Regions from separate parts of the Sodalis sp. RH21 genome, predicted to be linked through region 2. Evidence: predicted binding sites of a transcription regulator. Region 2 holds the regulator's gene; each other region holds the start of a gene.
What was found. Region 2 encodes CRP, which controls carbon source genes, mostly activating them, when cyclic AMP is high. Its sites were predicted from a motif close to ATGTGANNNNNNTCACAT; they were not measured.
Positions count from the first base shown of each region.

Region 1: ACL2XP_RS13110 (arabinose ABC transporter substrate-binding protein) is a predicted target of CRP. The motif match lies at 2,975-2,992, and genes of this name have one in related genera.
Region 3: ACL2XP_RS05305 (beta-galactosidase) is a predicted target of CRP. The motif match lies at 2,584-2,601, and genes of this name have one in related genera.

Region 1 is NZ_CP178732.1:2,859,811-2,864,137, forward strand. It holds gene araH (L-arabinose ABC transporter permease AraH) at 1-34, opposite strand, end outside; gene araG (L-arabinose ABC transporter ATP-binding protein AraG) at 52-1,581, opposite strand; gene ACL2XP_RS13110 (arabinose ABC transporter substrate-binding protein) at 1,743-2,732, opposite strand; gene ACL2XP_RS13115 (ribulokinase) at 3,110-4,327, shown strand, end outside.
Region 2 is NZ_CP178732.1:218,776-223,102, reverse strand. It holds gene ACL2XP_RS00985 (phosphoribulokinase) at 68-937, shown strand; gene ACL2XP_RS00980 (OsmC family protein) at 988-1,410, opposite strand; gene crp (cAMP-activated global transcriptional regulator CRP) at 1,725-2,357, shown strand; gene ACL2XP_RS00970 (YccS/YhfK family putative transporter) at 2,430-4,327, shown strand, end outside.
Region 3 is NZ_CP178732.1:1,145,684-1,150,010, forward strand. It holds gene ACL2XP_RS05305 (beta-galactosidase) at 1-2,415, opposite strand, end outside; gene ACL2XP_RS05310 (LacI family DNA-binding transcriptional regulator) at 2,716-3,807, shown strand; gene ACL2XP_RS05315 (EamA family transporter) at 3,830-4,327, shown strand, end outside.

The DNA.
Region 1 (4,327 bases), 2.6 Mb from region 2:
TCTCTTTTGGAGAGGGGGTGGTAACCGTCGACATAATAAACTCCTTCACTCTCAGGCAACCGCGTCAGCGGGGCTGGTTTCGGTTGTATGTAACATAGCCAGGCTTAACGCTTTTTGTTCAGTGGCATCCGCATGGGTCAGTTCGCCGGAAATCGTCCCTTCCCGCATCACCACAATCCTGTCCGCCAGCCCCAGCACTTCGGGTAAATCGCTTGAGGCGAACAGGACGGCGATACCGCGTTTGGCCAATTCATAAATAACGTGATAAATCTCGTGCTTGGCGCCCACATCGATACCGCGCGTCGGTTCGTCGAGCATAATCACTTTCATATCTTCCGACAGCCAGCGGCCCAGAATGGCTTTTTGCTGATTGCCGCCGGAGAGGTTCATGATTAATTGTTCGGCGGAAGGGGTTTTAATATTCAGCGATCGGATATGTTCCTGCGCATTCTCTTTTTCCCACCGGTCGTTAATCAGAAATCCGGCCTTGATGGTCTTGCGCCGGGCGCTGATATTGATATTTTCACGCACCGAATGCACCGGAATCAGGCCGTCGGCCTTGCGATCCTCCGGGCACAGCAGCAAACCGGCGCGAATGGCGTCGATGGGCGAGCGGATATTAAGCGGCTGGCCGTCGAGCAGCAGTTGTCCGCCGGTAATCAGGGTGCCGCCGAACAGGCCTTTCATCAGTTCGCTGCGTCCGGCGCCCACCAGGCCGAACAATCCGACAATTTCACCGGCGTGCACCGACAGCGTGATGGGCGTCTTGACGCCGACGGCTTTGATATTATCCAGTTGCAGCCGGACCGCGCCATGTTCACGCGGCTGGTAACCGTAAATATCGCCGAGATTGCGCCCCACCATCGCCTGCACCAGGCTGGTGTGATCAACGGCGGTCATATCATCAAAGGTGCGTACATATTTACCGTCTTTAAACACCGTGATGGCGTCGCCCAGCATGAAGATTTCTTCCATGCGGTGGGAAACGTATAAAATCACCCGGCCTTCGGCGCGCAATTCGCGGATCACCCTGAAGAGTTGTTCGATTTCACGGGCCGACAGCGAACTGGTCGGCTCGTCGAATGCAATAATTTTGGCGTTGCGGGTTAGCGCCTTGGCAATTTCCACCATCTGCCATTGGGCGATGGACAGGTATTTCAGCGGGGTATCCGGCGAAATATCCAATCCCAGATGCTCAAGCTGGAGTTTGGTTTCATAATTCAATATGGCGCGGTTAACCATGCCGTATTTATTCGGCAACTGGCCGAGGTAGATATTTTCCGCCACGGTCATTTCCGGCACCAGATGCAGTTCCTGGTAAATAATCGCCACCCCGGCATTGAGCGCGTCGGCGGTGGAGGCGAAATGAACCGGCTGCCCTTTAATAAAAATTTCGCCCTGGCTCGGCGTATAGCTGCCGCTGAGGATTTTCAGCAGCGTTGACTTTCCGGCGCCGTTCTCGCCCATCAGGGCGTGGATCTGCCCCTGGCGGCAATCGAAACTGATATCATCCAGCGCTTTGACGCCGGGGAAGATTTTACCGATGCCGCGGAACGACAGATAAGGTGTCTGAGTTGTCATGAACACATCCTCGCGTTAACCGATACGAACGGTACGCCGGCATTCCCGCTACGGTAATCATCAGGGGTTTTGGCTGACACGTGCATATCCTCTTGATGAATGACTTCGTCATGGACAGGGACGGCGCAAGGCCGTCCCGGGAAACAAGCGGGTAAAGGCAATTACTTACCGCCCAGGCCTTTTTTCGCCAATTCTTCTTTGAAGTTATCGCGGGTAATGACCACGACGTCGGTGACTTCGGTGAATTTCGGTGGTTCGACACCTTTGGTCACCCAGTCATTAAGCATCTGGATGCTCTTGTAGCCGTGCACGTCCGGGCTTGGCAGCAATGAACCGTAGAAACCGGTCGCGTTGGCTTTGGACAACTCGCTTACCGCGTCCACGCCGTTGATACCGATGCCGATGACGTTGGGCGCCTTGAAGCCCTGGCCCTCGGTGGCGCGTACGCCGCCGAGCACGGTGTTGTCGTTCATACCGATAATCAGCCAGTTTTTAACGCCGGAGTGCTGCACCAGCAACGAGTTGGCGGCATCGAACGCCCCGGGGATATCGTTGGATTTGGTCGGCACTTTATAAATTTGTTTTTCCGGGAAGCCGGCGGCTTTCAGGGCATCCATCGACCCGGTGGTGCGGCGACGCGCGGTATCGAGTTCGTCGGCGGTGATGGCCATGACGCCGGTATCGGCGACATTCCAGCCGCGTTTATTCATTTCTTTCCATAATTCCTGGCCCTGGCGCTCGCCAATCTTGGTGGCGGCCATCATAACCAGGGGCACGCTGTCCATCGGTTTGCCTTTGGCGGTGACAAATTGGTCATCCACCGCGATGACTTTCATATCATAGCTGCGGGCCTTGGCAATAATGGCCGACCCCAATTTAGGATCAGGGGTACAAATGACAAAGCCTTTGGCGCCGCTGGCGGCCAGGCTGTCGATGGCGTTGAGGGTTTTTTCGCCATCGGGCGCGGCGATCTTGATAACGTCAAAACCCAGATCTTTACCGGCTTTGTCCGCAAAACGCCATTCTGTCTGAAACCAGGGTTCTTCCGGCTGTTTAACCAGGAAACCTAATTTCAAATTTTCCGCCATAGCCGATTGAGACATAACGGCGGCCAATCCAATCGCCGCCAGTGCCTTAGTGAATTTATGCATGTAACTCTCCGGTATTTTTTATCGCCGTGCTTCGAAATGCTGAAGCGTGTAAGCGTTATCAGTAGGGAAGTTGTGGCCACGCGGTACAGCTAAGCGGCGGAAATATCACCGTTCACCCCACCCGGCCCTTTAGACGGGAGTAGTTTTAGCGTTAAAGTGTTGCCAAAATGTAGAGCGTTATCACAGTTCTCAATTACAGCCGTTTTGTGCATAGATACAGCAAATTTCACCTCCCTGTAACTTTTTGATGACCATCACATTTCAGCCATGGGTGACAGAAATGTGCATACTTCCAGCTAACCTTTCCTCACTGCGCCGTCAAAACATCCTTATGGTTGTTCACATCATCCGTTTTCGGGTCAACAGGAGAGAACAGCATGAGTGAAGAGGCCATCAGCCTCGGGCTTGATTTCGGCAGCGACTCGGTACGCGCCCTGGCAGTGGATTGCCAAAGCGGCAAAGAGCTGGCGACCGAAGTGGTCTGGTACCCGCGATGGCGCGAGGGCCAGTATTGCAAACCCGCGCATAATCAATTTCGCCATCATCCGGCCGACTATCTGGAATCAATGGAACAGGCGATCCGCGCCGTGGTTGACGATTTATCACCGGCCCAGCGTCTGAAGATCGTCGGCATCGGCGTGGATACTACCGGTTCGACGCCGGCGCCCATCGATGCCGAAGGCCGCGTGCTGGCATTGCGCCCGGAATTCGCGGATAACCCGAACGCCATGTTTATTTTATGGAAGGATCACACCGCTATAGACGAAGCCGAGGCGATTAATCAACTGTGCCATAACGGCGATTTCCCTGATTACACCCGCTATATCGGCGGCGTGTACTCGTCCGAATGGTTCTGGGCCAAAATTTTACATATCACCCGCCAGGATGCCCTGGTGCGGCAAGAGGCGGTATCCTGGATAGAATTGTGCGACTGGGTGCCGGCAATCCTGTCCGGCGCCAGCCGCCCGCAGGAGATTAAACGCGGACGCTGCGCCGCGGGGCATAAATCCCTGTGGCACCCCGACTGGCACGGCGTACCGCCGAAAGCCTTCCTGGAAGCGCTCGATCCGGTGCTCACCGAACGGCTGCAATATCCCCTGTTTACCGCGACCTATACCGCGGAAGCGCCGGTCGGCCTCATCTGCGCCGAATGGGCGCAAAAATTGGGTTTGCCGACCACCGTAACCGTCGCCGGCGGTGCCTTTGACTGCCATGTGGGCACCGTCGGCGCCGGAGCCCAGCCTTATACGCTGGTTAAAGTCATCGGCACGTCCACCTGCGATATTTTGATTGCGGACGAACAGACCGTCGGCGATCGCTCCATCGCCGGTATCTGCGGCCAGGTCGACGGCAGCGTGGTGCCGGGCTTTATCGGCCTGGAAGCGGGACAATCCGCTTTCGGCGATATTTACGCCTGGTTCGGCCGTTTGCTCGGCTGGCCGCTGCGCCAGGCCGTGGAACAAAATCCGGCGCTCAAACCCGCGTTGGACGCGATCCAGGACCAAATGCTGTCCACCCTTACCGAAGCCTGGGCGCAGGAACCGTCCCTGGATCATCTGCCGGTGGTGCTGGATTGGTTTAACGGCCGCCGGACG
Region 2 (4,327 bases):
ATTATCCTGGGCTTGAGTGCCTGGCATATGTTAATCACGCAGCGTTTCAACCGAGCATAGGGTTACCATGTCGACAAAACACCCAATTATTGCCGTTACCGGCTCCAGCGGGGCGGGCACCACCACCACCAGCCTGGCGTTTCGTAAAATTTTCCAACAGCTGAAAATCAACGCCGCGGAGCTGGAAGGGGATAGCTTTCATCATTTCACCCGGCCGGAAATGGATATGGCGATCCGCAAAGCCCGCGATCTTGGCCGCCATATCAGCTATTTCGGACCGGAAGCCAATGATTTCGGTTTACTGGAGCGTACGCTCCAGCAATACGGGCTGTCCGGACAGGGCGAGTCGCGCAAGTATCTGCATACCTACGATGAAGCCGTGCCGTACAATCAGGTTCCCGGCACGTTTACCCCCTGGCAGCCGCTGCCGGAGCCGACCGACGTGCTGTTTTACGAAGGGCTGCACGGCGGCGTGGTCACCGATCGCCATGATGTGGCGCAGCATGTGGATCTGCTGGTGGGGGTGGTGCCCATCGTTAATCTTGAATGGATTCAGAAACTGGTGCGCGATACCGGCGAGCGTGGGCATTCCCGCGAGGCGGTGATGGATTCGGTGGTGCGGTCGATGGAAGATTACATTAATTACATCACGCCGCAATTTTCCCGTACCCATATCAATTTCCAGCGGGTTCCCACCGTTGATACGTCAAATCCTTTCGCCGCCAAGGCGATTCCTTCGCTTGATGAAAGCTTTGTCGTTATTCATTTCCGCAGTTTGAATCATATTGATTTTCCTTACCTGCTGGCCATGTTGCAGGGTTCGTTTATTTCCAATATCAATACCCTGGTGGTTCCCGGCGGCAAAATGGGCCTGGCCATGGAGCTGATCGTGGGGCCGCTGGTGCAGCAATTGCTGGAAGGGAAAGAAATCAAGTAAGCGCGGGAGCTATTGATACGCCGCGACTAAGCGCGGCGCGCGTGGGTCGGTTATGCGGCGGGAGCGTGGCGTTCGGCGCGCACTTCAAAGCTGTGGGTCACATTGACCGACGCGCCGAGCATCAGGGAAACGGAACAATATTTTTCCGCCGACAGCGCGACCGCCCGTTCAACCGCCTTATCGGTCAGGCCGGCGCCGGTCACGATAAAATGCAGATTGATATGGGTAAACAGCCTGGGCGCCTCTTCACGGCGCTCGGAGGTGAGTTTCACCTCGCAGTCCCGCACGTCCTGCCGCCCCTTTTGTAAAATCGAGACAACATCGATGGCGCTACAGCCGCCGACCGACATCAATACCATTTCCATGGGGCTGGGCGCCTTCTCCCCGGCATTGCCATCCATTAAAATCTGATGGCCGGAGGATGATTCGCCTATAAAAGATAACCCTTCTACCCATTTTACTCGTGCCTGCATTATGATGACTCCAGATAAAAAGCTTTCCAGCAGACTACATTTTTGCTGGAAAAGTGGCAATGTTACCGAACATACTTCATGCTGATGCAAGACAACAGAAGACACTGCTTCAAACCTATGCTAAAAACAAGGCTGGATCGGCCTCATTGATATTGAAAGGGCAAGAGCTCGATCGGAACATCATAAAATACCAGACCCTAATAAGTTCCCTTACGTCGCTCCGTTAACGCGGAGTAAGAGAAAAATACCGCGCCGTAACAGGGAATACGATGTCCTGACTCAGGGACAGCGATGACAAAAGAGGATAACAGCGAATGGTTCTCGGCAAACCGCAAACAGACCCTACTCTCGAATGGTTCCTGTCTCATTGCCATATTCATAAGTATCCATCGAAGAGTACGCTTATACATCAGGGCGAAAAAGCAGAAACGCTTTACTACATCGTCAAGGGCGCCGTCGCGGTGCTGATTAAAGATGAAGAAGGCAAAGAGATGATCCTCTCCTATCTCAACCAGGGGGATTTCATCGGTGAATTAGGCTTATTCGAGGAAGGCCAGGAACGCAGCGCCTGGGTACGGGCTAAAACCGCCTGTGAGGTGGCCGAGATTTCTTATAAAAAATTCCGGCAGCTCATACAGGTCAATCCCGATATCCTCATGCGTTTATCCGCGCAAATGGCCAGCCGTTTGCAGGTGACCTCGGAAAAAGTCGGTAACCTGGCGTTTCTCGACGTTACCGGGCGCATTGCCCAGACTTTGCTGAATTTGGCGAAGCAACCCGACGCCATGACGCATCCCGACGGCATGCAAATCAAGATTACCCGTCAGGAAATCGGTCAGATTGTCGGCTGCTCGCGTGAAACAGTAGGCCGTATCCTTAAAATGTTGGAAGATCAGAACCTTATCTCCGCACACGGTAAAACCATTGTCGTTTACGGTACGCGCTGATAGCGTTTTAAGACAGGCGTGGTGCTCTGTGCCACGCTTTTTCCGCCGGCCGACGGTTTGCCCATAGATCCTATGTGGCGCAGGCTGATTTATCACCCCGAAGTTAACTACGCCTTACGGCAAACAATCGTATTATGCCTGCCCGTGGCGGTAGGCCTGCTATTCGGCAGCCTGCAAAACGGCCTGCTGTTCTCTTTGGTGCCCGCCTGTTGCAATATCGCCGGCCTGGATACCCTGCATAAACGTTTTTTTAAACGCCTGGCCATCGGCGGCCTGCTGTTCGCCCTTAGCAGTACGCTTATCCAAGTGTTGCTGCATCTGGCGGTGCCGCTGCCCGTGATTATGTTCGGCCTGGCGCTGCTGTTCGGCGTGACCGGCGAGATAAGCCCGCTGCACGGGCGCTTATTGCCCGCCGCCCTTATCGCCGCCATCTTTACCCTCGGCCTGGCCGGCAATGTGCCTTTTGGCGTGCCGCCGCTGTTATATATTGCCGGTACCGCCTGGTACGGATTATTCAACGGCCTGTGGTTCTGGCTGTGGAAAGAGCAGCCGATGCGGGAAACCCTCAGCCTGCTGTACCGGGAACTGGCGGATTATATCGAGGCGAAATATAGCCTGCTGACGCAGCATACCGACCCGGAGACCGCTTTGCCGCCGCTGTTTGCCCGCCAGCAAACGGTGATTGACCTGATAGCGCAGGTTTATCAGCAATTGCATATGCTCTCCGCCACTCATCAACAGCAATATAAACGCCTGCTGCGCGCCTTCCAGGTCGCGCTGGATTTACAGGAACATATCGCCGTCAGCCTGCATCAGCCCGACGAAGTGCAAAAGCTGGTGGAACAAAGCCACGCGGAGGCGGTCATCCGCTATAACGCGCGGGTGATTGCGGCGCGGCTGCGGGTGCTGGCCGACGATATCCTGTACCACCGGCCGCCGGGGCGCTTTACCATGGCCAGCGCACTCTCGGCGCTGGAAAAAATCGCCGAACGCAACCCCGACAATCCAGTCGGCCATTTTTGTTATTATCACTTCAGCCGCATCGCGCGCCTGCTGCGCACCCAGCGTCCCCTATACCGCCGCGACGTGATGGCCGACAATCAGCAGCGGCTTTCGTTCTGGCACGCGCTGATAAGCTACTGTTCCCTGAAGTCCATGGCCCTGCGCAACGCCGCCCGTTTAGGGGTGATACTGGCGATCGGCAGCAGTTTCGGATTGATGTTTAACCTGCCCAAACCGTACTGGATTTTAATGACGGTGATGTTCGTCAGCCAGAACGGTTATAACGCCACCCGGGTCCGCATCCAGCACCGGGCGCTGGGGACGCTGGCGGGGTTGTTTATCGCCGCCGGCACCCTGCGGCTGGAACTGGGCGACGGTACGATCTTGCTGTGCATGCTGGTCCTGACCCTGGCGGCCTATCTGGTGCTGCGCAAAAACTATGGCCTGGCGATGACTGGCATGACCGTGACCGCCGTCTATACGCTGCAACTGCTGTCGCTTAACGGCGCGCATTTCCTGGTGCCGCGGCTGGTGGACACGCTGCTTGGCTGTATGCTGGCGTTTGGCGGCATGTTGTGGCTGTGGCCGCAGTGGCAGAGCGGGCTGTTGCGTAAAAATGCGCATCTGGCGCTGGAGCGGGATCAGGAAGCGCTGCGCCTGCTGTTGCAGCCGGTGGCGGAACCGGCGGCGCTGGCCTATGCGCGCATGCGGGTCAACCAGGGCCATAACGCGCTGTTTACCTCGCTCAGCCAGGCGATGCGGGAGCCGGCTTTCAACTCCCGCTACCTGTCCGATATGCGTTTATGGGTGACGCACAGCCAGTTTATCGTTGAACACATCAACGCCATGACCATCCTGGCGCGGGATCATTATATGCTGACGCCGGCGCTGGCCCAGAAATACCTGGCGGCCTGCGAAGTGGCCCTGCAGCGCTGCCAGCAGCGGCTTGAATACGACGGGCCGAGCGG
Region 3 (4,327 bases), 930 kb from region 2:
CTGATCGGTGAGCGGGCTGAGCAGGCCCGGCGCGTTATCGCGATACCACTGGGTCAGCACGCCCTGCTGTTTATCCACCAGCCAGCGCTGCGCGCCGTGGCACACCACGAATTCATGCTGATTTTCATTAAGCTTCGGCGCGGCGCCGGCCGGCCGGTCGACGGGCTGCGGCGGCAGCAGGCCGCTGGCCAGCGGCCATTGCTGCCAGGCCACGGTGTGGCCGGCGGCGGACCATGGGGTAGCGTCTTGCTGCTCGACGCTGACCTGCAAATATAATTGCCCCGCGTAATCCGGCCGGGGCAGGGCGGCGCACAGGATTAATTCGGTCTTGTGCTGCGGCTTCAGCCACAGACGGGTTTCGCCGCTGAGCAGGGGGGTGCCGTCGCACTCAAGGGACCAGCGCAGCACTTCGTTATCGCTGGTGCGAAACAGATATTCGCTGGCGATCTCAATGCGCAGCGGTTCCGTGCCCAGTAGCCGGAATTGGAAATATTGCTGCTGGTGCTTCACCTCCATCAGGCCGGGATGCGGGGTGCGATCCGGAAATACCACGCCGTTCAGGCAAAACTGGCGATCGTTGGGGCGATCGCCGAAGTCGCCGCCGTAAGCCCAGTGCGTCCCGCCGTCGCCGTCGCTGAGATCCAGCCCCTGATCCGCCCAATCCCAGATAAACCCGCCCTGCAGGCGGGGATACTGGCGGAACGCCTGCCAATAGTCGGCAAACCCGCCCAGGCTGTTGCCCATGGCATGGGCGTATTCGCACAGGATCAGGGGGCGCTGTTCGCCGGGCAGGCCGATCCATTTTTTGATCGACCACTTCGGTACCGCCGGGAAGGGCTGATCTTCATCAACCCGGGCGTACATCGGGCAGAGAATATCGGTGGCGCGGCTATTGGCGCCGCCCCCTTCATATTGCACCGGGCGGCTGGGATCGCGGGTTTTGACCCACTGATAGAGCGCGTCATGGGTAGCGCCGTGGCCGGATTCATTGCCCAGCGACCAGATAATGATGCTGGCATGATTGCCGTTGCACTGCACCATGCGCGTCACCCGTTCGCTAAACGCCGGGAACCATGCCGGATCGTCCGCCAGCCGGCCCATGGGTTCCATGCCATGGGTTTCGATATTGGCCTCGTCCACCACATACAGGCCGTACTGGTCGCACAGGCGATACCACAAAGGGTGGTTGGGATAATGGGAACAGCGCACCGCGTTGAAGTTATGCTGCTTCATTAGCACAATATCCCGGCGCATCGTCTCGGCATCCATTACCTGTCCATGGGCGGGGTGATGTTCATGACGATTAACGCCGCGGATCAGCAGCGGCTTGCCGTTAAGCCGCAACAGGCCGTTTTTCACTTCGATATTGCGAAAGCCGACGTCATAGGCTTCCGCCTCCAGCGTCATGCCGTCGCCGGAACGCAATACCACTACCGCCCGGTACAGATCCGGCATTTCGGCGCTCCACAGGCGGGGCGCTTGTACCGCTATACTCAGGTTCACCCGGTCGGCATAGGGGCCGCGCTCGTCTATCACCGCCGAACCGAGCGGGGCTTCCTGCTCTGCCACCCGCTCGCCGCCCAGCCACAGCGACACCGCGACGGTATAACCCTCCGCGTCCAGGAGAGGGCCGGCGGGCGGCAGGACGATAGCCGCGGCCACCTCCAGCGCGCCATGCCGGTACAGCGCATCGAGCCGGGTGCGGATTTGGATATCCCCAAAACCCGCCGCCGGTTTATGCAACAGCGAAACCGAGCGGAAAATACCGCTCATGCGCCACATATCCTGATCTTCCAGGTAACTGCCGTCGCACCAGCGCAGCACCATGGCGCACAGCCGGTTATCGCCGTCGTGCAAAAAGTCCGTCAAATCGAATTCGGCGGGCAGGCGGCTATCTTGTGAATAACCCACCCAGCGGCCGTTGCACCATAAATAGAAGGCCGAGTTTACGCCGTTGAAAATAATGCGGGTACGGCCCTGGCCAAGCCACTCGCGCGGCACGGTGATAGTGCGGGAGTAGCAGCCGGTGGGATTTTGCTCCGGCACCCACGGCGGATTGACCGGGATAGGGTACTTCACATTGGTATAGACCGGCAGGTCAAAACCGGCCATCTGCCAGTTCGACGGCACGTTGATTCCCCGCGCCTCGGGCAGATCGGCGTCCAGCCAGCTTTCCGGCACCGCCTGCGGGCGCGCGAAGTAACTGAACGCCCATTCCCCATCCAATGACCGCCGGTTTACGCTGGCCGTTTCCAGACGGGCGGACTGCTCATCGGGCCAGCTATTAAACGGCGGATGCGCCGGCAGCCGGTGCCAATGGGTCACGGCGGGGTTTTGCCAATCCTCGCGCGACAGCACGGTGGCCAGCGACGATAAAGCGGCGGGGTCGGGCCGCCCCGCAGGGGAAATAGTCATGTTATACCTTATGCTGCGCAACCTGGACGCGGGATCGGTGTATGGAGATAGCGGGAATGTTATCCGCTCACATATTTTTTATTTAACGTCACAAGCCGGCCTATAGGCAATGCTCAATCTATCAAATAGCGATCTTTTACAAGATTATTTAGTTACTTAATGGCCGATAAGTGATTATTATCACAATGCTTGCTATGTGAGCGTATAACTCACAGTAGTACGATCCGGTATGACTTCATGTCCAAAGGACTTAATGATCGCCGGGTACGCTCATATGGACCGGGTACCGGGAGGGATGAAGTGAAACCAAAAAACGCCACGCTGGATGATGTGGCCCGCTATGCCGGCGTTTCTTATCAAACGGTATCCCGGGTACTTAACCGGTCCGCTCACGTAACGGACGCTACCCGCCTCAAAGTCGAGGAGGCCATTAGCGCGCTGAATTACGTTCCAAACCGGATGGCGCAGCAGTTGGCTGGGAAACGCGGCTTTACGCTGGGATTGGTGACGACGTCCCTGGGCCTGCATGCGCCCTCGCAGATCGCCTCGGCCATTAAGTTTTATGCCCAGGAGCAGGGATTTAATGTGTTGATCGCCATCGTTGATGAGGACAGGGATGAGGATCGCCACGGGGGATTGCAGTCAGCCCTGAGCGAATTGCAGGCCCAGCGGGTGGACGGGGTGATACTGAATTTGCCCCTGGATGCGGATCGGGCGGAAAGGGTGGTCAGCGATAACCAGCCGCTGGCCTGCCTGTTTCTGGATGTACCCCCCGACGCGCAGGTGTTCCACGTGATGTTTAATCCCGATGACGGCACGCAGGCCAGCGTAGATCACCTGTATCAACAGGGACACCGCGCATTTGGCTTACTGTCCGGACCATTCAGCTCGGTTTCGGCGCGCCTGCGCCTGCAAAGCTGGCGCAGCGCGTTGCAACGCTACGGCCTGGAGCCGGCGGCGACCCGCCAAGGGGACTGGAGCGCCCAAAGCGGCTATCAGCTTACCCTGGATATGACCCGCATCCCCGGCGCCTTCAGCGCCATGCTGGTGGGTAACGATCAGATGGCGCTCGGGGTGCTGAGCGCCTTGCATCAGCAGCAGCTCGGCGTGCCGTGGCAGATTTCGGTTATCGGATATGATGATACTCGGGACAGCGCGTTTTTTTTACCGGCGCTGACTACGGTCGCCCAAGACTTCAACCGCCTGGGCCAGGAGGCGGTGACCCGGCTGGTGGCCTATCTCAACGGCGGCACGCGTCCCGCGCCCGAATCGATTATATTGCCGACCCGATTGGTGGTGCGCGGTTCCACCGCCCGGCCGGGCGCGGCGGATAAAAACTACTTGCAACTGGCCGAACAGCTGCAGCAGATCGCCGCGCAGCTGCGCCGTTAATTTACCGGAAGAAGGGAGGGATATGTCGGCTTCGCTAATCGCCATCGTGTTGTTCGCCGCGTGTCTGCATGCCTGCTGGAACGCGGTGGTCAAAGGCGCCGGCGATAAGCTGCTGGCCACCATTCTGGTCAGCGGCATGGCCGGGATGCTGGCGGCCTGCGCGTTACCGTTCCTGACGCCCCCCGCGCCGCCGAGCTGGGGGTTTATCGCGGCGTCGGCGCTGTGCCAGGTCGGTTATTATCTCCTGATCGCCAACACTTACCGCATTGCCGATATGAGCCAGGCTTATCCGCTGATGCGCGGCAGCGCGCCGGTGTTTGTCGCCCTGGCCAGTCCATGGGTCATAGGCGAAAGTCTTTCCCCGCCGGCCTGGGCCGGTATTTTGCTGATTAGCGGCGGCATAATGGCGATGATTCGCGGCCGGGGGCTGAATAACCGAAAAGGAGTGTGGCTGGCGCTGGCCACCGCCGTAGTGATTGCCGCCTATACCCTGATCGACGGTATCGGGGTGCGCAGATCC